3 regions of the Leminorella grimontii genome follow, and region 2 is predicted to be linked to each of the others. Evidence: riboswitches for the same ligand, from Rfam matches in the RefSeq annotation. Region 2 holds a riboswitch; each other region holds the start of a gene.
What was found. A riboswitch is a leader RNA that binds a small molecule or an ion and turns the genes downstream of it on or off. The one in region 2 is predicted to bind thiamine pyrophosphate.
Positions count from the first base shown of each region.

Region 1: it holds a riboswitch for thiamine pyrophosphate, as region 2 does, so the genes downstream of both, thiB (thiamine ABC transporter substrate binding subunit) here and thiM (hydroxyethylthiazole kinase) in region 2, are expected to answer to the same signal.
Region 3: it holds a riboswitch for thiamine pyrophosphate, as region 2 does, so the genes downstream of both, thiC (phosphomethylpyrimidine synthase ThiC) here and thiM (hydroxyethylthiazole kinase) in region 2, are expected to answer to the same signal.

Region 1 covers NZ_CP146357.1:3,008,491-3,016,429, forward strand. The annotation lists gene leuB (3-isopropylmalate dehydrogenase) at 1-911, shown strand, start outside; gene leuC (3-isopropylmalate dehydratase large subunit) at 926-2,326, shown strand; gene leuD (3-isopropylmalate dehydratase small subunit) at 2,339-2,941, shown strand; gene V8L73_RS13980 (winged helix-turn-helix domain-containing protein) at 3,632-4,363, shown strand; gene V8L73_RS13985 (DUF554 domain-containing protein) at 4,645-5,361, shown strand; TPP riboswitch at 5,429-5,542, shown strand; gene thiB (thiamine ABC transporter substrate binding subunit) at 5,650-6,654, shown strand; gene thiP (thiamine/thiamine pyrophosphate ABC transporter permease ThiP) at 6,630-7,939, shown strand, end outside.
Region 2 covers NZ_CP146357.1:1,048,150-1,056,088, reverse strand. The annotation lists gene speG (spermidine N1-acetyltransferase) at 1-474, shown strand, start outside; gene V8L73_RS05000 (TetR/AcrR family transcriptional regulator) at 601-1,224, shown strand; gene V8L73_RS04995 (hypothetical protein) at 1,364-1,567, opposite strand; gene V8L73_RS04990 (hypothetical protein) at 1,658-1,996, opposite strand; gene epd (erythrose-4-phosphate dehydrogenase) at 2,266-3,324, shown strand; gene thiD (bifunctional hydroxymethylpyrimidine kinase/phosphomethylpyrimidine kinase) at 3,388-4,185, opposite strand; gene thiM (hydroxyethylthiazole kinase) at 4,182-4,994, opposite strand; TPP riboswitch at 5,028-5,126, opposite strand; gene raiA (ribosome-associated translation inhibitor RaiA) at 5,466-5,804, shown strand; Phe leader region at 5,986-6,123, shown strand; gene pheA (bifunctional chorismate mutase/prephenate dehydratase) at 6,371-7,528, shown strand.
Region 3 covers NZ_CP146357.1:469,178-477,116, reverse strand. The annotation lists gene V8L73_RS02415 (DUF1481 domain-containing protein) at 1-177, opposite strand, end outside; gene hupA (nucleoid-associated protein HU-alpha) at 235-510, opposite strand; gene V8L73_RS02405 (YjaG family protein) at 704-1,291, opposite strand; gene nfi (deoxyribonuclease V) at 1,336-2,031, opposite strand; gene hemE (uroporphyrinogen decarboxylase) at 2,024-3,088, opposite strand; gene nudC (NAD(+) diphosphatase) at 3,161-3,943, opposite strand; gene rsd (sigma D regulator) at 4,039-4,533, shown strand; TPP riboswitch at 4,608-4,721, shown strand; gene thiC (phosphomethylpyrimidine synthase ThiC) at 4,820-6,730, shown strand; gene thiE (thiamine phosphate synthase) at 6,723-7,394, shown strand; gene V8L73_RS02370 (HesA/MoeB/ThiF family protein) at 7,388-7,939, shown strand, end outside.

The DNA.
Region 1 (7,939 bases), 2.0 Mb from region 2:
CCGTTGCCGGCTGCGAAAAGGCCGACGCTGTGCTGTTCGGTTCGGTCGGCGGCCCCAAGTGGGAGCACCTGCCGCCTAACGAGCAGCCGGAACGCGGCGCTCTGCTGCCCCTGCGTAAACATTTCCAGCTTTTTTCCAACCTGCGCCCGGCCAGCCTGTATAAGGGGCTGGAAGACTTCAGCCCGTTAAGAAGCGACATCGCCCATAAGGGGTTCGACATTCTTTGCGTACGCGAGCTGACCGGCGGCATTTACTTCGGCCAACCCAAAGGCCGCGAAGGCAGCGGCCCGCAGGAAAAGGCGTTTGATACCGAGGTGTATCACCGCTATGAGATTGAACGCATCGCCCATATCGCCTTTGAAGCCGCGCGCAAGCGCCGCTCAAAGGTGACGTCTATCGACAAATCGAACGTGCTGCAAACCTCCATTCTGTGGCGTGAAGTCGTAACGGAAGTCGCGAAGCAGTATCCGGACGTCAGCCTGAACCACATGTATATCGACAACGCCACCATGCAGATGGTGAAAGAGCCGTCTCAGTTCGACGTGGTGCTATGCTCCAACCTGTTTGGCGATATTTTGTCCGACGAATGCGCAATGATCACCGGCTCCATGGGCATGCTACCGTCAGCCAGTCTGAACGACAAAGGATTCGGCCTGTACGAACCGGCCGGCGGTTCCGCGCCGGACATTGCCGGCAAAAACATCGCCAACCCGATCGCCCAAATTCTGTCGCTGTCGCTTCTGCTGCGCTACAGCCTGAACGCCAATGACGCCGCCGACGCGATTGAAAACGCCGTCAACAAGGCGCTGGCGCAGGGATACCGCACCGGTGATTTAGCGGGCAACGGTCCGTCCGTTTCTACCAGCCAAATGGGCGATGCTATCGCTCAGTTCGTCGCACAAGGAGCATAACGATGTCTCAGAGCATGTCGAAAACACTGTATCAAAAATTATACGACGCACACGTTGTGTACGAAGCGCCGAACGAAACGCCGCTGCTGTATATCGATCGCCATCTGGTGCACGAAGTCACCTCTCCCCAGGCGTTTGACGGCCTGCGCGCCATGAAGCGCCCGGTTCGCCAACCGGAGAAAACCTTCGCCACCATGGACCACAACGTTTCAACTCAGACTAAAGACATCAACGCCTGCGGCGAGATGGCCCGCATCCAGATGCAGGAGCTGATTAAGAACTGTAAAGAGTTCAACGTCTCCCTGTACGATCTGAACCACCCTTATCAGGGCATCGTACACGTTATCGGGCCGGAACAGGGCATGACCCTGCCGGGTATGACTATCGTATGCGGCGACTCCCACACCGCCACTCACGGCGCGTTCGGCTCGCTGGCTTTTGGCATCGGCACTTCTGAAGTTGAGCACGTGCTGGCAACCCAAACCCTGAAGCAGGCCCGCGCCAAGACGATGAAAATCGAAGTGAACGGCGCTACCGCTCCGGGCATTACGGCGAAGGACATCGTGCTGGCCATTATCGGTAAAATCGGCCACGCCGGCGGTACCGACCACGTAGTGGAATTCTGTGGCGAAGCCATTGAAGCGCTGTCGATGGAAGGCCGCATGACCCTGTGCAACATGGCGATCGAAATGGGCGCCAAGGCCGGGCTGGTCGCGCCGGACGACGTTACCTTCAGCTACGTGAAGGGCCGCCAGTTCGCACCCAAGTCGGAACAGTGGGACGAAGCCGTCGCCTACTGGCGCACGCTGAAGTCCGATCCGGGCGCGTCGTTTGACGCCGTAGTGACGCTCAACGCCGCCGACATCGCCCCGCAGGTAACCTGGGGCACCAACCCGGGCCAAGTAATGGCGGTCGATCAGGCAATCCCTGCCCCCGAATCGTTCAGCGATCCGGTTGAACGCGCCTCGGCGGAAAAGGCGCTGGCCTATATGGATCTGAAAGCGGGCCAGAAGATGACCGACGTCGCCATCGACAAAGTGTTCATCGGCTCCTGCACCAACTCCCGTATTGAGGACCTGCGCGCCGCAGCCGCCGTCGCCAAGGGGCGCAAAGTCGCACCCGGCGTCGTCGCCATGGTAGTGCCGGGCTCCGGCCCGGTGAAAGCGCAGGCGGAAGAAGAAGGCCTGGACAAAATCTTTATCGAAGCCGGCTTTGAATGGCGCCTGCCGGGCTGTTCAATGTGTCTGGCGATGAACAACGACCGGTTAGAGCCGGGCGAACGCTGCGCGTCGACCAGCAACCGTAACTTTGAAGGCCGTCAGGGCCGGGGTGGGCGTACTCACCTGGTTAGCCCCGCGATGGCCGCCGCCGCAGCCATCAGCGGCCACTTTGCCGACATCCGTTCGCTGGCTTAAGGAGACAACAGCATGACGAAGTTTACTCAACATACCGGCATCGTAGTGCCGTTAGACGCCGCCAACGTAGATACGGACGCCATTATTCCCAAGCAGTTTCTACAAAAGGTCACCCGCACCGGCTTTGGCCAGCACCTGTTCAACGACTGGCGCTTTCTGGACGACGCGGGGCAAAAGCCCAATCCGGACTTCGTGCTGAACAAGCCGCGCTATAAGGGCGCGTCCATTCTGCTAGCGCGCGAAAACTTCGGCTGCGGCTCCTCTCGCGAGCACGCGCCCTGGGCGTTGACAGACTACGGCTTCAAAGTGGTGATCGCGCCAAGCTTTGCCGATATCTTTTACGGTAACTCCTTTAACAACCAGCTGCTGCCGGTCACGTTGGCCGAAGCGGAAATCGACGAACTGTTCGCGCTGGTAGCGGCACAGGAAGGCGTCACCTTTACCGTCGATTTAGAAAATCAAAAGGTGATTGCGGGCGATAAGGCCTACGCCTTTACCATCGACCCTTTCCGCAAGCATTGCATGATTAACGGATTGGACAGTATAGGCCTGACGCTGCAACACGACGATGCGATCGGCGCCTATGAAGCGAAGCAGCCAGCGTTCTTGCGATAGGCCGTCATTTTGATTGGTAAGCCCCGGCAAGGGGCTTACCTCATTAAAAACCCAATGTGTTTTCCACACACTTTTAAGCCATAATATAATTCATCCCCCACCCTACCAGCCCTTTAATATAATCATCTTTATAGAAAATACTTTCTCAAATTAGAAAGCCATCACCGCCCCTTAAAGGCCATAATATTAAAAAGGTTTTTACCCTATATTATTCTATAGAGTTAAAGAGATTTATTCTTATTAACATCTTTCCATTAACTAATAACAACCAAATAAAAACATAGTTACAACAAAACAAAAACAATAGTAAGAACTTGATAAATTTAATAATTAAAATAAATTATCATAATGAAACAAATTCTTACCTAATTGCCCATAAAAATATAACCTAATTTAAAACAACAAGATACGATAATTATTATTTAAAATAACTATTATTTGATTATTGATTATTTTAACTGCTTAACGTATTAATATATCCACGTCTGACATACAAAACCCAGGCAGGCAACACATTAATCAAGAAATAATTTTTATATTATTTTAAAACCCCATTTTGACCGATAGTAACGCTGCGCCCCGCTATAATCATCTTCGCGCAAATCAGACTGCCGTATTCAGGAAGAAAACACCGCGTCATCAACCGTCGTTCTATCGATCAAAATGCCGTTTATAAGGCTTGTTCTTTCTATGAAAAAAGATAGCAAAAACACGCATTGCGTCATTAACGGTTGGCTAATCGATAGCGCAACTGATTCCATCATTCATCAAGAGACAAAAGAAGTTAAACGCCTCGGTGAATTTCAATTCAAGCTGTTGCTGATCTTAAGCGAGCACGCCGGCGCCATACTTTCCAAAGAACGCTTGAACTCTCTGGTCTGGGAAAAGAGAGTCATTGGGCAAAACAGCCTCCCCAACGCAATACACGCGCTGCGGGCCGCGTTGGAAGACTCGGGGAAAGATCAGAAGGTCATTATCACCGTTCCACGAAAAGGCTATCTGCTGGAAAAAGCCTACTGCGTTTTGCAAACGCCTGCCGAAGACGGAGATAAAGCAGCGGCAGAGATAGAAACGACGCGGGTCGCGCCCCCTACTTTCACGATTGCCGAATCCAGCGAATCGCTTCCTCAAAACGAAAGCGCTTACCTTCAGGACATCGCATCGATGCGGACAGCCTGGGTGACAGGCCCCTCGGCCATCAAAGCCAAACGTCAAGGCCGTGGGCTTTACCTCAGCCTGTTTATGATGGTCGTTAGCGCCTTCACACTGGGCGTTTATGCCTTCACGCCCTCTCAGGCGTTTTCTGACGAAGAAAACGTACAAGAGTGCCAGAGCCCTTACAGGCTCACTCAGCTCAGCCAACCGGATACAAATGACCTGGCGTTGACAAAGATGCTTCATCTATTGAAAGAAAATGGGTAGGGAAAAGGCTCGCAAAAGGATCGTATAAGAAAAATTCTTACTCGATCCCGCGCCGCCCTATTTACTGTTGCGCCTTATTTCGCCAAAATGAGGGCCGCTTTTTAGATTCCCAACGCGTTATCATCAGTTTCTCTAAAATTGTCCATCGAACTTCTGCGGACAGCGAATTCTGTAAACGCTTATGTCATCGCCAGGAACGGCGCCTGCGCTAAATCCTTCGATTTAACCGCGCGGACGTTAATCCTTGCGTCAGAGTTTGATTGATTAATTCAGGAAAATACATGCTCGGTCCATATCTTAACGGCGCCGCAATCTTTTTTGGCGGCGCTCTCGGCCTTCTACTCGCGCCCATCATTCCTCTACGCCTGCGCGAAGGGCTTCCCGCCGCGTTTGCTATGACCTCCATCGCGATGGGCGTCGTCATGACGATCAAAGTACATCAGCTGCCCGCCGTCGCGCTGGCGCTGATTCTGGGCGTCGCCATCGGCGAACTTTGCTATATGGAAAAAGGCGTTCAGAAGTTCGGTTCTTTTATTCAACGCGCGCTGGCTCATATTGTTCCAACTCGCCATCACGGCATGACGCCGGAAGCCTATAGTCAGAATTTTACCGCTCTTATCGTGCTGTTTTGCGCCAGCGGCACCGGCGTCGTCGGTTCTTTGACGGAAGGTATGACCGGCGACTATCAGCTTTTACTGGTGAAATCGCTGCTCGACGTCTTCACCGCTGCTATTTTCGCAACGACCCTCGGCGTCGGCGTTATGACTATCGCCCTTCCCCAGTTAGCCATTCAGGCCGCCCTGTTCTGTTCCGCTCGCCTTATCATGCCCTTTATGGACGACGTTACGCTGGGCGACTTCTCTGCCTGCGGTGGAATTTTGATGATTGCCGTAGGGCTTCGCATCGCCCAAATAAAAACCTTCGCCGTGGTTAACTTCCTTCCGGCACTGGTTCTGATTGTTCCCATATCGCTCTATTGGCATAAGTTTATGGGATAAGCCCTCTTCTCGCCGCAGCCTTAAAATAAATCCGCTTCCTCCCCGCGGCGAGAGCAACTACAATATATTCACCTCAACGGGGTGCTTGCCTAAAAGCTGAGAATGCGTTCGGTCGCCTGAACCTTACCCGTAGAACCTGATCCGGTTAATGCCGGCGGAGGGATTTGAGAACGCGTATAGCCTAAGCCTACCGCTCAACGCGCCGTTGACTCAAAGACCTTTGTTTCCTTTTGTTTTATGACTTTTTTATAGCTTTTTATAGCTATTTATAAAAACCAGGAGCGCAAAGTGTTAAGAAAAGCCGTCGTTACTACGCTGCTGCTTATCGCCGCCAGCCCTATCTTTGCTGCCGACACAAAGCCGGTTCTGACCGTCTACACCTATGACTCCTTTGCCTCCGAATGGGGCCCGGGGCCCAAGATCAAGCAGGCTTTTGAGGCCGAATGCGGATGTACGCTCAATCTCGTTCCCCTGTCCGACGGCGTTTCTCTGCTCAACCGCCTGCGGATGGAAGGTAAAAACAGCCCTGCCGACGTCGTTCTGGGGTTAGACAACAACCTTACCGCTGCGGCTAAAAAAACCGGCCTGTTCGCCCCCCACGGCCAAGATGAGGACATGAAGAAACTCACCGTCCCCGGCGGCTGGCAGGACGACACCTTTATTCCCTACGACTACGGCTACTTCGCCTTTGTTTACAACAAAGAGGCGCTAAAAAATCCGCCTAAAAGCCTGAAAGAGCTGCTAGAGGGCGAACAAAAGTGGCGCGTTATCTACCAGGATCCGCGCACCAGTACACCCGGCCAAGGGCTGATGCTGTGGATGCAGAAAGTCTACGGCGATGAGGCAGCACAAGCCTGGCAAAAACTGTCAAAAAAAACCGTTACCGTGACCAAGGGCTGGAGCGAGTCCTACAAGCTGTTCTTAAAAGGCGAGGCCGATCTGGTGCTGAGCTACACCACCTCGCCCGCCTATCACATGATTGAAGAAAAAATCGACCGCTACGTCAGCGCGCCGTTTGAAGAAGGGCACTACCTGCAGGTTGAGGTCGCAGGGCGCCTCAAGGCAAGCCAACAGCCGGAGCTGGCGGATAAATTTATGGCGTTTATGACAACGCCGGCCTTCCAAAGCCAAATCCCCACCGCTAACTGGATGTATCCGGTTATCGACATCCCGCTGCCGGAGGCATTCTCACGCTTAGCCAAGCCGACCAAAGCGCTTCAGTTCAGCGCAGAGGACGTTGACGCCAACCGCGCATCCTGGATTCGGACGTGGCAAAGCGCCGTCAGCCGCTGATAGCGCCCTGGCTTTGGCCGGGCCTCCTGTCTGCGGGCCTTATTGTCAGCGTTGCTCTGGCCGCATTTATCACCCTATGGCTATACGCGCCGCCGGGCAATCTGCGCGCTTTGGCGAGCGACGCCTATCTATGGCACGTCGTACGCTTTACCTTCTGGCAGGCATTCTTATCCGCCGTCATCGCCGTGACGCCCGCGGTATTTATCGCCGGGGCGCTGTTTCGCCGAGAGTTTATCGGCAAAACGCTGCTGCTTCGCCTGTGCGCCATGACGCTGGTGCTGCCGGTGCTGGTGGCGGTATTTGGACTTCTGAGCGTTTACGGACAGCAGGGCTGGCTTTCTCAGCTGCTGCGGCTGATGGGCTTCACGCCGGAGTTTTCTATCTATGGCCTGACGGGCATCCTGCTGGCCCACGCCTTTTTCAACCTGCCGCTGGCGACCCGACTGCTGCTACAGGCGCTGGAAGGCGTGGCCGTTGAACAGCGCATGCTTGCCGCACAGCTGGGAATGAACGCCCGACAGCGCTTTCGCTTCGTCGAATGGCCTGCCTTGCGGCGCCAGCTTCTTCCCACTCTGGCTTTGGTATTTATGCTGTGTTTCGCCAGCTTCGCCACCGTGCTCACCCTCGGCGGCGGCCCCCGGGCAACGACCATTGAGCTGGCCATCTACCAAGCGCTTTATTACGACTTCGACTTGCAACGCGCCGCGCTGCTCGGCCTGATCCAACTTTTCTGCTGTATCGTCGTGGTGCTCGTCAGCCAACGTCTCAACGCCGCGCCGCCGGTTGGCGCGACCTACGGCCTGCGCTGGCGCGATCCTCGAGACTCGCGCCTGCGTAAAGCCGTCGACGCCATGCTTATTGTTGGCACTATGCTGTTTTTGATTCCGCCGCTGCTGTCGGTCATCATCGATGGCGTAAACGCCGCTGCCCCAAACGTTTTACGCCAGAGCGCGCTTTGGCAGGCGCTGTCGACGTCGCTGCGCATCGCGGCCGCTTCCGGCCTGCTTTGCCTCGCGCTTACCGTGATGCTGCTGTGGAGCAGCAGAGAGCTTAAGCTTCGCTACAGCCCCTGGGGAGGCCGACTTGAGGCCTGCGGCATGATGATACTGGCCATGCCGGCTATCGTGCTGGCCACCGGCTTTTTCCTGCTGCTTAGCCACAGCGTTGGCCTGCCTAAATCCGCCGACGGGCTGGTTATTTTCACTAACGCGCTGATGGCCATCCCCTATGCGCTCAAAGTGCTGGAAAACCCGATGCGGGATCTGGCGGAACGCTATACGCTGCT
Region 2 (7,939 bases):
AATGCCAGCATCATGCGCTACTGGTTCGAAGAGCCGTACGAAGCCTTCGTCGAGCTGTCGGACCTGTACGACAAGCACATTCACGATCAGAGCGAGCGCCGCTTTATCATTGAAGCCGCAGGCCAGCGCGTCGGGCTGGTTGAGCTGGTGGAAATCACCCACGTTCACCGCCGGGCGGAGTTCCAGATAATTATCGATCCGGCATTTCAAGGCCAAGGCTATGCCAGCGCGGCCGCCCGCTCGGCGATGGACTACGCCTTCTCGGTGCTCAACCTGTATAAGCTGTATCTGATAGTCGACAGGGAAAATGAAAAAGCCATCCACATTTACGCCAAGCTGGGCTTTGAAATCGAAGGCACGTTAAAGCACGAGTTTTTTATTAACGGAGAGTATCGTGACGCCATTCGTATGTGCATTTTCCAGCATCAGTATCTGGCAAAGTTAAAAGGCCGCCCCGCGCAAAATTCGTACTAATAAGTACGTAAAACGGCCGATAACGCGCTATTTTTCGAATTTAGTTTTTATTAATCAATAAACTAAGGGGAATTGCATAGCAGAACGAATGCTGTTCTAATGACACGACATTCGCGAGGTATTTACATGCGCCCATCGACAAAGCTAAAACAGCAAAAAATTATTAAGGCCGCCAGCGATCTTTTTCTTGAGCAAGGATATACCCAAACCAACCTGGATCAGATTATTGAGCGCTGCGGCGGTTCCAAGCAGACTATTTACAGCTATTTTGGCGACAAGCGCGGCCTGCTGACCGCCGTTATCGGCCTAAGCATTGAGCACGTCGCCGCCGTTTTCAACTTTCGTCATGATGATGACAAAACGCTGGAACAGCAGCTGGTGCAGCTTGGCTGCAACTTTCTAAGCACCATCCTTCAGCCCTGCATGGTCAATACCTATCGCCTGCTGCTGACGGAGTCTTTTCACGACAAAGAGCTGGGCGAATTCTTTATTACCCAAGGCCCGGGCCGCGTTTCACGCTATCTGGAATCGTTTCTCAAAGGCTACATGGACCGCGGCGAGCTGATTCAAACCGACCCTCATCTGGCCTGCGACCACCTGATCAACCTGATTAAGTGTAATCTGATGCAGGACGCGCTGTTCGGCGTGCCCGCGCCGTCGGAAGAAGAGATCGACCTCCATGTGCGCCAGGCCGTGCGCTGCTTCCTTTATGGATATCAAGCCTGCCCAGTCAATGAAGAAACGGGATAACCTAACCCTTACTGCTGTCGCCGATAAAAATCTGACCGCCGTGTTCTATCACATGCGCGGCCATTGCGTAACTGCCTATTCACAGGAAGGAATTTACGTTGCCGAACTCTCTACCGCGCTTTTTGAGCGGTAGACAACGCTATCGACACCCCATCGCGCCGCCGTCCGTCGAACCGTCTCGCATTCCCTGCTCCCGAACCCGCTCCATTCGCCGATCGCGCCTGTACTCTCCCGTATCGGCGTCGCGTTTGTAAATAGGCAAAGGCTCCCTGACGTCGCATCCGCTTTGATAAGTTCCACATCCAACCAGCGGCAGCACGACGGCACATAGCATCCACTTCATACGGCTTCTCCCTTGAAATTAATTTACAAAGGTAACTATATGAATCCACTTGTTTCTGTTCAACCCTATTTTTTATGCGTGATCAACCGGCTACATGCATCCCGCACAGCTGGTGCAGCGCCAGTCCTGCCGGTTAATTTCTTGATAAAATTGACGAATAAGCGGTTCTTCAATGGGTATGTCGTTTTCGGCAAAAAAATCCGCCAGCCACTCCAAATTTTCCAAAATCCAGTCGTCTTCCTTCAGGCCGTCGGCAAACAGCTCGTTATCGGGATCCATGATGTCATATATGCCGTAGGTGCCCATGTCTTTGTCACGCAGGCGTTCAGGGAGGAGGATGGGGATTCCGTTATAGGTAATTTGCCACTCGCCGTGGCACAGCAGGTTGCCGGAGCGGCTCCAGCGGGCGGTAAAGAGGTTTGTATTCATGACGTTTACTACATGTAAAGAACAAAAAGCGCTATCTAAAGCGGCGCTGATTATGAAGCAATAATCGGAGGCGACGGCAAATTAAGTTCGAAAACGCGTTGAAAAAAGCACATTCTGTTCATCCAACGCTACATCGCCGTCAACATTTGCGCATGATCTTTTACTATTAAACGCCTTTCGGAAGGCTTTTTCCCTTACTCCATTGTGTTATTCTGCCAATCCGGCATGACAACAGGGCTGAACGGCCCCAAGTACCTATAAGGAATAACATGACCCTTCGAATCGCCATTAACGGCTTTGGCCGCATTGGCCGCAGCGTTTTGCGTGCGCTTTACGAATCCGGCCGGAATAGGGATATCAGCGTCGTCGCCATTAATGAACTGGCCGAGCCTAAGGGAATGGCTCACCTGCTGAAATATGACTCAACCCACGGTCGCTTCGCCCGGAACGTCCGCCAGGAAGGGAAGATGCTGTGGATTGACGATGACGCCATCCAGCTGTTTCATCAAAAAGAGATCGCCAATCTGCCGTGGAAGTCCCTTAACGTCGACATCGTGCTGGACTGCAGCGGCGTATTTGGCAGCCGGGCCGACGGCGAAGCCCACATTGCGGCCGGCGCCAAAAAGGTGCTGTTTTCACACCCCGGCGGCAACGACCTCGACGCAACGATTGTCTACGGCGTCAACCACGCTATTCTTCGCGCGGAGCACCGCATCGTATCCAACGCCTCCTGCACGACCAACTGCATTATTCCCGTCATCAAGCTGCTGGACGACGCTTTCGAAATCCGTTCGGGTACGGTGACCACTATCCACGCCGCCATGAACGACCAGCCGGTAATTGACGCCTACCACAAGGATCTGCGCCGCACCCGCGCTGCCGGACAGTCGATTATCCCGGTGGATACCAAGCTGGCGGCGGGCATCACCCGCATTTTCCCCAAGTTTTGCGATCGCTTCGAGGCGATTTCGGTGCGAGTTCCTACCGTTAACGTCACCGCCATCGACCTGAGCGTCACGTTGGAAGTGCCGGTCAACGTCGGCGACGTTAACCGCCTGCTGGAGCACGCCGCCAACAATGCGCTTAACGGCATCGTTGACTATACCGAGCTGCCGCTGGTTTCTACCGATTTCAACCACGATCCGCACAGCGCCATCGTCGACGGAACCCAAACCCGCGTCAGCGGCCAGCATCTGGTGAAAATGCTGGTGTGGTGCGACAACGAATGGGGATTCGCCAACCGCATGCTGGATACCGCATGGGCGATGAGCAACTGCGATAAGGCGCTGCGTCAAAGCGCGCCAGTGGAGAAAGAGGCTCAGGCCTGACGGTCTTCATATTCTCGTTAGAAAAAGCATCGGGCGCCTTAGCGCCCGACCTTCATTCAACGTTCACCACCAGCGATAAAAGTGATGAACCGGCCCAATGCCGCCGCCAACCTCCAGCGAATCCGCCGCTACAAGCGCGCCCTGCAAATAGGCCTTCGCCGCTTCGACCGCCTGCGGCCAGTCGTCACAGCGAGGACGTAATGCCGCCAGCGCGGCCGACAGCGTACAGCCAGTGCCGTGAGTGTGGCGAGTCGCTACCCTCGGCGCGGTAAAACGTTGGCTTCCCTGCGGCGTTATCAGCCAGTCCGGGCTTTCGGATTCACTCAGGTGCCCGCCTTTCATCAGCACTGCTTTACACCCCATGGCCAGCAGCGCTTCTCCCTGCTCCAGCATTTCACGCTCGCTTGCAGCCTGTGCGCATTCAAGCAGCGCGGCGGCCTCCGGCAGGTTTGGCGTAATCAGAGACACTGTCGGCAGCAGGCGCCGACGAATGGCCGCCACCGCTTCCGGCGCCAGCAGCGGATCGCCGCTCTTGGCAACCATCACGGTATCCAGCACAACAAAGGGGATATCGTAGCGTTCCAGCGCGTCGGCGACGGTATGCACAATGTCAGACTCCGCCAGCATGCCTATCTTGGCGGTATCAATTCTGACGTCGTCCAGCACGGAACTCAGCTGGGCGGAGACAAACGACGGCTCAATGCGGTAGACGGACTGCACGCCCCGCGTATTCTGCGCCACCAGAGCCGTCATTACGCTGGCGCCATAGGCCTCCAGCGCTGAAAAGGCCTTCAAATCCGCCTGAATGCCCGCCCCGCCGCTCGGATCGGTACCGGCAATAGTCAGTGCGTTAATTCTCATACCGTCATCTCCTCTAGCCGCTGCGGCCTAAGCTGATAAAACAAATCCAGAAAGCGCGGCGTAAAGCTGCCCGGCCCATCGACCTCAGCCGCCGCAATGCCGCCGCAGGCGGCCATCACCATGCAGGCAGATGCCGCCCGTTCCAGTCGCCGCTCTTTGCTGGCGGCGATAAACGCCGCCACCGCGGCGGACAGCGCGCAGCCGGTGCCGACCACGCGGGTCATCATCGGGGAGCCGTAGGGTACAGAGTAGGTCAAATGCCCGTCGGTGATATAATCAACGTCGCCGGTTACGGCCACCACCGCTCCCGTCTCCTGCGCCAGCGCTTTCGCCGAAGGCAGCGCGGTGAAGGACGCATCAGCGCTGTCGACTCCCCTCCCACGGGCGGCGCTTCCCGCCAGAGCCATGATTTCAGAGGCGTTGCCGCGAATAACGGCAGGCCCTTGCGCTATCAGCTCCCGGCAAAACGCCGTGCGGTAGTGCAGGCCCCCGACGGCAACCGGATCGAGCACCCAGGGAACGCCGGCTCGATTGGCCGAGGCGACCGCCAGCGTAATGGCGTCTTTCTGTTCGTCATGCAGCGTCCCTACGTTGACCAATAGCGCGTCGGCAATGGCGGCAAATTCAGCGACCTCCTGCCGGGAAACGACCATCACAGGGGAAGCGCCGAGCGCCAGCAAAACGTTGGCGGTAAAGTTCTGCACTACCTGATTGGTCAGGCAGTGTATGAGCGGCGCTTTCTTACGCAGCAGGGAAAGAGAATCGGCGGCAATCGCGCCGGAAAGAATAACAGGGTCAGATGAGGTCATAAGGCTCCCAACCGGCGAGAAGAAGACAGGTCCGTTGGGAAACGGTGACTTCCCTACGCTGGCATAATCCAGATCAGGTAATACGGGTGATATCTCAGCCGCGCGTTAAGCGAAGCACCCCGAGTCAGAAGGTCATTATTCGACGAATTTTCGTTTGGGTCAAGGTGCCAAAAAGGCGCAGCCGCAGGCGCTCAAATGAAGTGGAACATTGCGGAAGATAAAAAATAATTGATTAAAAAAAGGGGAATTGGTGTTCTTTTGTACAGATTTGTAAGGTCGACACAACTGATAATATTGCTTGAGCTATACTGATTACTCAAGCAGAAAGTCGCAAACCACTACGGTTATCACACTTCTGCCATCTTTACTTCAGGGCAAAGGAAAAATTGATTTCGATCACATAATTGTTTGCCCGGAGCGGTATTCTAAAATTGAATTTGACGGCAGTTGACTGATAAAGAGGTAAGTTATATGACAGTAAATATTACTAGCAAACAAATGGATATTACCCCGGCAATTCGCACTCACGTCGAAGACCGTCTCAAAAAGCTGGAGAAATGGCAGGTTCAGTTAATTAATCCCCATATCGTACTTTCTAAAGAACCTAAAGTGTTCGTTGCCGATGCGACGATAACAACGCCGAACGGCCCACTGGTCGCCAGCGCCAAACATGAAGACATGTATGCTGCTATCAACGAGCTGCTGTTAAAGCTTGAACGCCAGCTCAACAAAGTGCAGCACAAGGCGGAAGCCCGCCGCGCCGACGGCAGCGTAAAGGAAGCGAATCTGCAGCAGCTGCAAGAAGATTGATTTGATTTCTCTTTTTTATTTTACGCGCCCTCCGGGGCGCGTTTTTCATTCCGGTAGGCCATAACGCCTTCGCCTTCCCTGCATTTGGGCCTTTTACTTCGCCGATGAACAATATCGGTTGACAGAGCGGAAAGGTGCCGGTTAAGTTAGGGCATCTTTTTATTCAGGATATTTCCAACGCAATGAGATCCGTGCCGTTTTTCTTCGCTTTCTTTTTTAGCCACCCCTGACTGGGAGGCGTTTCGTCCGTAGCTCCGAAGCGAGCAGAAAGAAAGCGAAGACGAACACTGAAGCCTCCCAAAAGGGAGGCTTTTTTATTGGACGCTTTTTATTACTACAGAACATATACCCTAAATAATTCGAGTTGCATGAAGGCGGCAAGGGAGTGAATCCCCAGGAGCTTACATAAGTAAGTGACTGGGGTGAACGACAAATCTGTCTGGAACAGATTTGAACGCCGTTTGCGGCGGCCCGCAAGGGCGAGGCCCATGGATGGGCCGAGTATTTACAGCCAACGCACAGGCAACTTGAAGTATGACGGGTATAAAAACAGGTGACACAACGTTATGAACGAAAACCCACTGCTTGGACTCAGAGAACGCATTACCGCGCTTGACCTGCAACTGCTGGAACTGCTGGCGCAGCGCCGCAGCCTGGCGCTGGACGTAGCACGCACCAAACAGGCCACCCATCTACCGATCCGTGATAAGGAACGCGAGCGCGCGCTGCTTGGCCGCCTGGTTGAAGAAGGCAAAAAGCACAGCCTGGACGGGCACTACATTACCCGCGTATTTCAGCTGATCATTGAAGACTCCGTACTGACGCAACAGGCACTCCTGCAGCAGTTTATCAATCAGGACAAGCTCAGCACCGCCAGAATTGCCTTTCTCGGCCCCAAGGGCTCCTACTCGCATCTGGCCGCTCGCCAATACGCCGCCCGCTACTTTGACGGCCTCGTCGAATGCGGATGCAGCCGATTCGACGACATCTTTAAGCTGGTTGAAACCGGCCAGGCAGACTACGGCGTGCTGCCTATCGAAAACACCAGCTCGGGATCGATTAATGAAGTCTACGATCTCCTGCAGTCCACCAGCCTGTTTATCGTCGGCGAACTGACCAACCCGATTAACCACTGCCTGCTCAGCGCGGTGGAGACGACGCTCGATCAAGTCACCACCCTCTACAGTCACCCGCAGCCTTTCCAGCAGTGCACCCAGTACCTGAGCGGCTTCCCCGATTGGAAAATCGAATACTGCGAGAGCACCTCTGCCGCTATGGAAAAAGTCGCAAGCCTCAAGTCGCCGCACGCGGTCGCCGTCGGCAGCGAGCCAGGGGGCGCGCTGTACCAACTTCAGGTATTGGAACACATACGGGCTAACCAAAAAGAAAACATCACCCGCTTTATCGTCGTTGCCCGTAAGCCCATTGAGGTCGCCGCGCAAATACCGGCCAAGACCACTCTAATCATGGCGACCGGCCAGCAGTCTGGTGCGCTGGTCGAGGCGCTGCTGGTGCTGCGTAAGCACAATATCGTGATGACCAAGCTGGAATCTCGCCCCATCAACGGCAATCCGTGGGAGGAGATGTTCTATATCGATATGCAGGCCAACCTGAACTCCATCGAAATGCAGGGCGCATTGGAAGACCTGCGCCCAATTACGCGCTCGGTCAAAGTGCTTGGCTGCTTCCCGAGCGAGAACGTCGTCCCCGTTTCCCTCGAATAGCCTCTTTAAGCCCCAACGTCGCTTAACTTCGGCCTCTTTTGAGGTCTGAGGTTAAGCGATTCCCCTTCCCTCCACCTACCTTCCTGACAGCAAACTTAAACGACCTTGAACATCCAAGACGCCGCCCCTCGATCGCTTCCCAATCAATACTATTTCCCGGCTATATTTATAAACAAGAAATAATTAAAAATTACACCTACATTTAACAAAGAAGAAATAATAAACAGCAACAACCGTTTTATTTACGAAAAAATAACGAATATGGATATATTTATTCGATATTAAAGAAAGCAGTAATTCTATATACCCCAAACATCTCGATCTCATAATCTATATGTCACGCATAGAAAAAACAAAAAAGATATAAATAGCAAAACAATTAGATTAAAAATCTAAATGACAAATTTGGAC
Region 3 (7,939 bases), 580 kb from region 2:
GGTATACACGCTCATCAAGCGCATGGGCTGCCCTTCGCCGTCTACCTTGCTCCAAAGACGAACGATTCCACCGTCGGCAATATATCCCGACGCCGCCAGCGTTGGCTCTTGGCTGGTTGAACCGCATCCCGCCAGCGCCAAAAGGAAAGGAAAAACAATAAGGCCGCGTTTTATCATTGTACAAAAAAGAAAAGGGGCAACATGCCCCTTACTATATCAGTAATCGTGGCTTAATTACTTCTTAACGGCGTCTTTCAGTGCTTTGCCTGAAACGAATGCCGGAACGTTAGCCGCCGCAATTTTGATTTCTTTGCCGGTCTGAGGGTTGCGACCCGTACGGGCATTGCGGTGATTCACTTTGAATGTACCAAAACCAACCAGTTGTACTGGGTCACCGTCTTTCAGAGACTCAGTAATTGCGCCTAAGGTTGATTCCAGGGCCGCTTTGGCCTGAGTTTTGGTAAGACCAGCCTTGTCTGCAATTACGTCAATCAGTTGAGTCTTGTTCATAAATTATCCTTACAATGTATTTTATTGCATGCAATGTATCGAATACGGATGGGTAAAGAAAGTCTCTGTTAACCCCAGCCCAGACGCTATCGATAGCCACTTTTTAAAGGCAACACAAATGTAGACCAATCGGACACGGCTGTGAAGCCTTGACAAGCTATTATTTAAGCTCTAAGTCACGTTTTATCACTGTTTAGGCTAAATTTATGCCAATATTGCTTACAGCAGCCTCTTTCAGGTCCGCTCTAAGCCCCTTGATCAGCTCAACATCCCGCTCCTCGCAGTCGGCTAGCAGGCGATAAATTTCCCACTGAACGTCCCATTCGTTCTCTATTGGCGCAAGGACTTTTAGCTCCTCGTCCGTCATTTCTCTTCCCGCCTGCGTCATCTCTAACATTGCAACGGTACGAATCGAGGCTTCGCTGACGGCAACGGCATGCTCAATCGTCTCTCCGCTAAGATGCGCATGGATCGCTTCGCTTAGCGCAACGCAGGCGTCAATTGCCGGATAAACGCCGTAAATATCAAAACTGTCCGCATCGGGAATCGCTTCCTCTAACTTCTCAAGCTGGCTATCAAAATTGACCTTTGCATCCTTAACGACCAGCGTTTCCCAGACCAGATCCAGAATTCGGCGATAAACCTGAGGCTCGGCAAACCCGGTTTCAAGGCAAAAGGCCTGATAGTTTGGGTACATACGCTCGCACAGGCAGGCCATAAAGGTGAAGTGTTGCCAGCTGGCCAATTTTTCCAGCCGTAAATGAATCGGGTTACGCAACATGAAAATGTCTCATCAAAATTAAAAGCGGTGAGTCAACGAGCCTTTCAGCCTTCGTCGACGTTCTTTTCCGGGTGCGCTGCAAGCCAACGCATAAATGCCGGGCGTCGCGACGCTATCGCGTCTGCCCAGCGAGTAGGTTCTGGAAGCCGATAGCCGCGCATGCTGCGTTCAACCCAGAACAGGGCCGACTCTTGGCTAACGCGATGGCCGATAGAAATATAAAGCGGCTTGCAGCGGGCCTTGCTGTTCCAAACCCAACCTATCTGTTCTTCTTTATCAATAAGCGGCGAAACGGCACCCGCAAAAGGCTCAAGCTCGTCATGATGCCCACACAGGCGACTTTTAGCTACGCCTATCGTCGGCACATCTACCAGCAGACCAAAGTGACTGGCCACACCAAGCCGCCGAGGATGAGCGATTCCTTGGCCGTCAACAAACACCAGTTGAGGAACGATGGTTAACCGTTCCCAGGCGGCGAGAAGTGCCGGGTATTCACGAAACGAAAGCAGGCCGGGAATATAGGGAAGCGAAGTGGGCTCGCGGGCAACTCGATATTCCACCAGCTCAAGCGAAGGGTAACTGAGTACGGCGATCGCCGCGCGCGTGATCTTACCGTCCTGCTCGAAACCAACGTCGGCGCCGGCAATCCACTTAGGCTCATCAAAACCAAGGCGGTCTTGCTTAACGACCGCTTTGGCTTTTTCAACCTGCTCAGCCCTAAGCGCTGCAGTATCAGTCATGATACTGCCGGGATAAACGGTGAACGGCGTCAACGAAGGCCCCGGCATGCTCGGGCGGTACGTCTTGATGAATACCGTGTCCCAAATTGAACACGTGACCATCGCCTTGGCCAAACCCGGCCAGGATCTCTGCGACCTCCTGCTCAATTCTTGCTGGCGAGGCGTACAGCATTGAGGGATCCATGTTGCCCTGCAGAGCCACGCGAGAGCCAACCCGACGTCGCGCATCGGCGATATCCGTTGTCCAATCCAGTCCTAACGCATCACATCCAGTATCAGCCATTGCCTCCAACCACTGTCCGCCCCCTTTGGTGAACAGAGTAACCGGCACTCGGCGGCCTTCGTTTTCCCGCATCAGACCATCAACAATCTTATGCATATAAGCCAGAGAGAACTCACGATAGTCGCGCCCAGTCAGTACGCCGCCCCAGGTATCGAAAATCATTACCGCCTGTGCGCCGGCGCGGATCTGAGCATTCAAATAAAGGACCACGCTGTCGGCCAGCTTGTCTAACAGCAGGTGCAGCGTTTCAGGCTCGGCGTACATCATCTTCTTAATCTTGGTGAACGCCTTACTGCTGCCCCCTTCGACCATATAGGTCGCTAGAGTCCACGGGCTGCCTGAAAAGCCGATAAGGGGGACTTCCCCTTTCAGATTCCGACGAATAGTGCGTACGGCGTTCATAACGTAGCCCAATTCCTGCTCGGGATCGGGCACCGGCAGTTTCTCTACGTCAGCGCGGCAGGTTACCGGGCGCTCAAAGCGCGGCCCCTCTCCCGTTTCAAAATAGAGCCCGATCCCCATGGCGTCAGGAACGGTAAGGATATCGGAGAACAGGATTGCCGCATCCAGAGCATAGCGCCGCAGGGGCTGCAGGGTGACTTCACAGGCCAGTTCGGCATTTTTACACAGCGCCATAAAATCGCCAGCCTCAGCGCGGGTTGCTTTATATTCCGGCAGATAGCGCCCTGCCTGCCGCATCATCCATACGGGAGTCACGTCAACGGGCTGGCGCAGCAAAGCGCGCAGATAGCGATCGTTTTTTAGTTCATTCATTATTTTTATCCTCGATAATTGCGCGCATTGTAACATGCAGGGGCTTCTTCCTACAGCTGACAGGTCACACCGCTATTGTCCGTGTTCTCGTTCCGCCCGACATAAGGCAACCGTGTCTTCAATAAGGCGGCGAGCGACCGTCCCCGGCGGCGGCAACATGGGTAATCGGTCGTAATCAAACCAATTGGCGTCAAGCAGCTCGGACTTATCGATTTTCAACTCTCCGCTGTCATAATCGGCTAGGTAGGCAACCATTAGCGAATGGGGGAACGGCCACGGCTGCGAGGAGATATAGCGCAGATTTTTTATCGACAGGTTGCTCTCTTCGTGAACCTCGCGGGCAACGGCCTGCTCCAGCGTCTCCCCCACTTCGACGAAGCCAGCCAGCGCGGTATAGATGCCGCCGCGGTGTCGATTATGCTGGGCCAACAATATCTTGTCCTCCCTACGAATGGCGACAATGACGCAGGGAGCTATCTGCGGGTAATAGCGCTGATGGCAGTTCGGACACAGGCAGGCCCACTCCCTGTCGCTAATGGTCATGGCGTGCCCGCAGTAACCGCAAAAGCGGTGTGCGCGATAAAAATCCTCTAGTTGAACGGCTCGGCCGGCCAGTTGAAACAGACCACGATCCTCATTGAGCAATTGGCGCACCGACGCCATATCCCGCGCTCGCGACTGACGCACCAACCACACGGGGTGGCTCTGCCACTCACCGATGCGGTACGCCCTCTCGCCGCTTAACTGAAAATCCTTTGCAAAACCAAAAGGCAGCTCCCCCTTAGGAAGCCACAACTTACCGGCATAGCTCAATAACCACCAGCCAGACTCATCACCGCGTAACTGTTGTTCCATGACCGTCTTGCTAAACCTCTTATTTACTGGCAATCTAACAACGGTTTTTACATTATCTTAACTTTTCCAACCAACTTAATGACTCTGGACATCCTATGCTAAACCGACTTGAAACTCTAACTGAGCGCGTGGGCGGTAACCATCAATTGATTGACCAATGGTTAGAGTCGCGCAAAAGCCTGCTCGTTACTTATTATCGTCTGGTTGGTATTAAACCAAACAAAGAGAAAAATATCCCTCTTAATGAGAAAGCGCTGATCGACTTTGGCCATCACCTGGTGGACTACCTTTCCGCTTGCCATTTTCATATCTATGACAGAATCATTATTCAGGATGAAGGCGCTACAAGCCCCAATCTCGCCCCTGGTCAAAAAATTTATCCGTTGCTAGAAGAAAATACTAGAAAAATCATGGCATTTTACGATAGCTATGTTGAAAAAGGCATTAATGACGACACCATATTACAGCTGGATGAAGATCTTTCAACGGTAGGCGAACTGCTGGCAAATCGGTTTATGCTGGAAGATAAGCTGATTGTAGAAGCAATTAAAAACTGGGAAAGCCACCACAGCTCAACCAAGCAGTCATAACGGCAAAGCGGACAAAAATCCCTTTGCCGTTTTTATCGTCTTACCTATACTGTGCTTTACCGCCTTTATGGCGGCTAATCTTGTCGGAGTGCCCAGCGACCTTTATGGTGCGGGCTGAGACCGTTAATTCGGGATCCGCGGAACCTGATCGGGCTAATACCCGCGAAGGGAACAAGAGTAATTCAATTCGGATAGGAAAAAGGCCACCGCGCTAATTTTCGCTATCCATTACTCCCTCCTCGAACTCCGGACAAGCAATCCCCACTTGTTATTTTTGGAGTTTGCTATGTCTAACCGAAGAATCCAACGCGCTCAGGCGCAGCAGTTTATCGCTCAACTACAGGGACACGCGTTCCCCAATTCGCACAGGGTGTATATTCAAGGCTCCCGCGACGATATCCAAGTTCCCATGCGGGAAATATGCCTCAGCCCGACGCTCATCGGCGGCACGCAAAGCGCCCCCCAGTATGAAGAAAATGAGCCAGTTCCCGTTTACGATACGTCGGGCCCCTACGGCGATCCGTCGGCCTGCATAGACGTTCACCAAGGGCTAGCGCCTCTGCGCCAACGCTGGATAGAAGAGCGCGACGACACCGAGCCCTTGACGAAGGCGTCATCACACTTTACCCAGCAGCGCCTTGCCGACGAGGGGCTCGATCACCTGCGCTATACGCACCTTCCGCCGCCAAGGCGCGCCAAAGAGGGCCGATGCGTGACCCAGCTGCATTACGCAAGAGCGGGCATCATCACGCCAGAAATGGAGTTCATCGCCTTGAGAGAAAACGTAGGCAGAGAACGCCTGCGTTCAGAGGCGCTGACGCGCCAGCATCCTGGGCAATCCTACGGCGCTCGCCTGCCGGAAAACATCACGCCGGAGTTTGTCCGCGCGGAAGTAGCTGCAGGCCGCGCGATTATTCCCGCCAACGTAAACCACCCGGAATCAGAGCCCATGATTATCGGGCGAAACTTTTTGGTAAAAGTTAACGCCAACATAGGTAATTCATCGTTAACCTCCTCCATTGAGGAAGAGGTGGAAAAGCTGGTCTGGGCTACCCGCTGGGGAGCGGATACCGTTATGGATCTCTCCACCGGGCGCTATATTCACGAAACGCGCGAATGGATAATCCGCAATAGCCCGGTGCCCATCGGCACCGTTCCCATTTACCAGGCATTGGAAAAGGTAAACGGCATCGCTGAAAGCCTGAACTGGGAGGTCTTTAAAGATACGCTTATCGAACAGGCTGAACAGGGGGTGGACTACTTCACTATTCACGCCGGTCTGCTTTTACGCTACGTGCCGCTGACGGCCAATCGCCTGACGGGCATCGTCTCACGCGGCGGAGCGATTATGGCAAAGTGGTGCCTCTCTCACCATAGAGAAAACTTTCTGTATGAGCACTTCCGCGATATCTGCGAAATCTGTAGCAAATACGATGTCGCACTCTCGTTAGGAGATGGCCTGCGGCCAGGCTCCGTGCAAGACGCCAACGACGAAGCCCAGTTCGCTGAACTTCATACGCTGGGAGAGCTGACGAAAATAGCCTGGCAGTACGACGTTCAGGTCATGATCGAGGGCCCCGGCCATGTTCCGATGCAAATGATTCACCGTAACATGACCGAGCAATTAGAACATTGCCATGAAGCGCCCTTCTACACGCTCGGCCCACTGACGACGGATATCGCCCCCGGCTATGACCACTTCACCTCTGGCATCGGTGCAGCGCTTATCGGCTGGTTTGGCTGCGCCATGCTGTGCTACGTCACCCCGAAAGAACATCTGGGGCTGCCAAATAAAGAGGACGTTAAACAAGGGCTGATCGCCTATCGCATCGCTGCTCATGCCGCCGATCTGGCCAAGGGACACCCAGGGGCCCAAATCCGCGATAACGCCATGTCAAAAGCGCGCTTTGAGTTTCGCTGGGAAGATCAGTTTAACCTCGCGCTGGATCCAGAAACAGCCCGCGCCTACCACGATGAAACGCTGCCGCAGGCGTCCGGTAAAATCGCCCACTTCTGCTCCATGTGCGGCCCCAAGTTCTGTTCAATGAAGATATCGCAAGAGGTTCGCGACTTTGCTAAAGAGCAAACCGCCTCCGGCGGCATGGCTGAAATGGCTCTGCGCTTTCGAGAGCGGGGAAACGAACTCTACCATTCCGCCGTTTCACAAATCGTCACCGAGGAGAATAACAATGACTAAGACAGCGAGCCTGGTGTCCCTGCCGCCGACGCCGTTTCCTCCAACAGCAAAACGACTCGGCCTCTACCCGGTCGTCGATACGCTGGAATGGATAGAAAAGCTGCTTAGCGCCGGCGTCACTACTATTCAACTGAGAATAAAGAACTGCCAGGACGACGAAGTAGAAGAAACCGTACGGCTGGCCGTTGAATTGGGAAAACGCTTCAATGCCCGACTTTTTATCAATGACTACTGGCGGTTGGCTATCAAACACAATGCTTATGGCGTCCATCTGGGCCAAGAAGATCTGTTGACGGCCGACCTGAAGGCCATCCACCAGGCTGGACTGCGCCTTGGCGTTTCTACGCATGACGATGAAGAACTTGCCAACGCGATCATCGTTCGCCCGTCCTATATCGCGCTTGGACACATCTTTCCAACGCAAACCAAAGAGATGCCGTCAGCCCCTCAGGGCCTCGCCGAGCTCAGGCGACACGTGTCGTCGATCCCCGATTACCCGACCGTCGCCATTGGCGGTATCAGCATTGACCGGGTAAAAGACGTTCTAAACTGCGGCGTGGGCAGCATTGCCGTTGTCAGCGCCATCACTAAAGCGCCGGACTGGCGCCAGGCGACGGAAGCGCTGCTTTCCATGATAGAAGATATGGAGCCATCGTCATGCTAAGCGACAGTGAATTTCTGCGCTACAGCCGCCAGCTGCTGCTAGAAGAGATAGGCGAAGAGGGGCAGCGTCGCCTTAAGCGCTCAACGGCGCTGATCGTAGGGCTTGGAGGGCTAGGTTCGCCGGTTTCGCTTTATCTGGCCGCCGCTGGCGTTGGTTCGCTGATTCTGGCGGATGACGATACGCTTCATCAGACAAACCTACAGCGCCAAATACTGTTTGATAGCGCTGACGTTAAAAAGCCGAAGGCGGAACTGGCGGCCAAGCGCCTCAAGGGGCTAAATCCGTCTATTAGCTGTCGGATTGAAACCCAAAGAATAACTCAGGACAGCCTGCCCACATTACTTCACGACGTAGATCTAGTGATTGACTGCTGTGACAACATGGCGACGCGCCACGTTGTCAACGCAGCCTGTGTCTCTCGCTCGCTGCCGTTGATAAGCGGCAGCGCCGTTGGCTTTAGCGGCCAACTGTTTGTACTCACGCCGCCGTTTGCCGAAGGCTGCTACGCCTGTCTTTACCCCGACAAAGAAGAGCCGTCCCGCAAT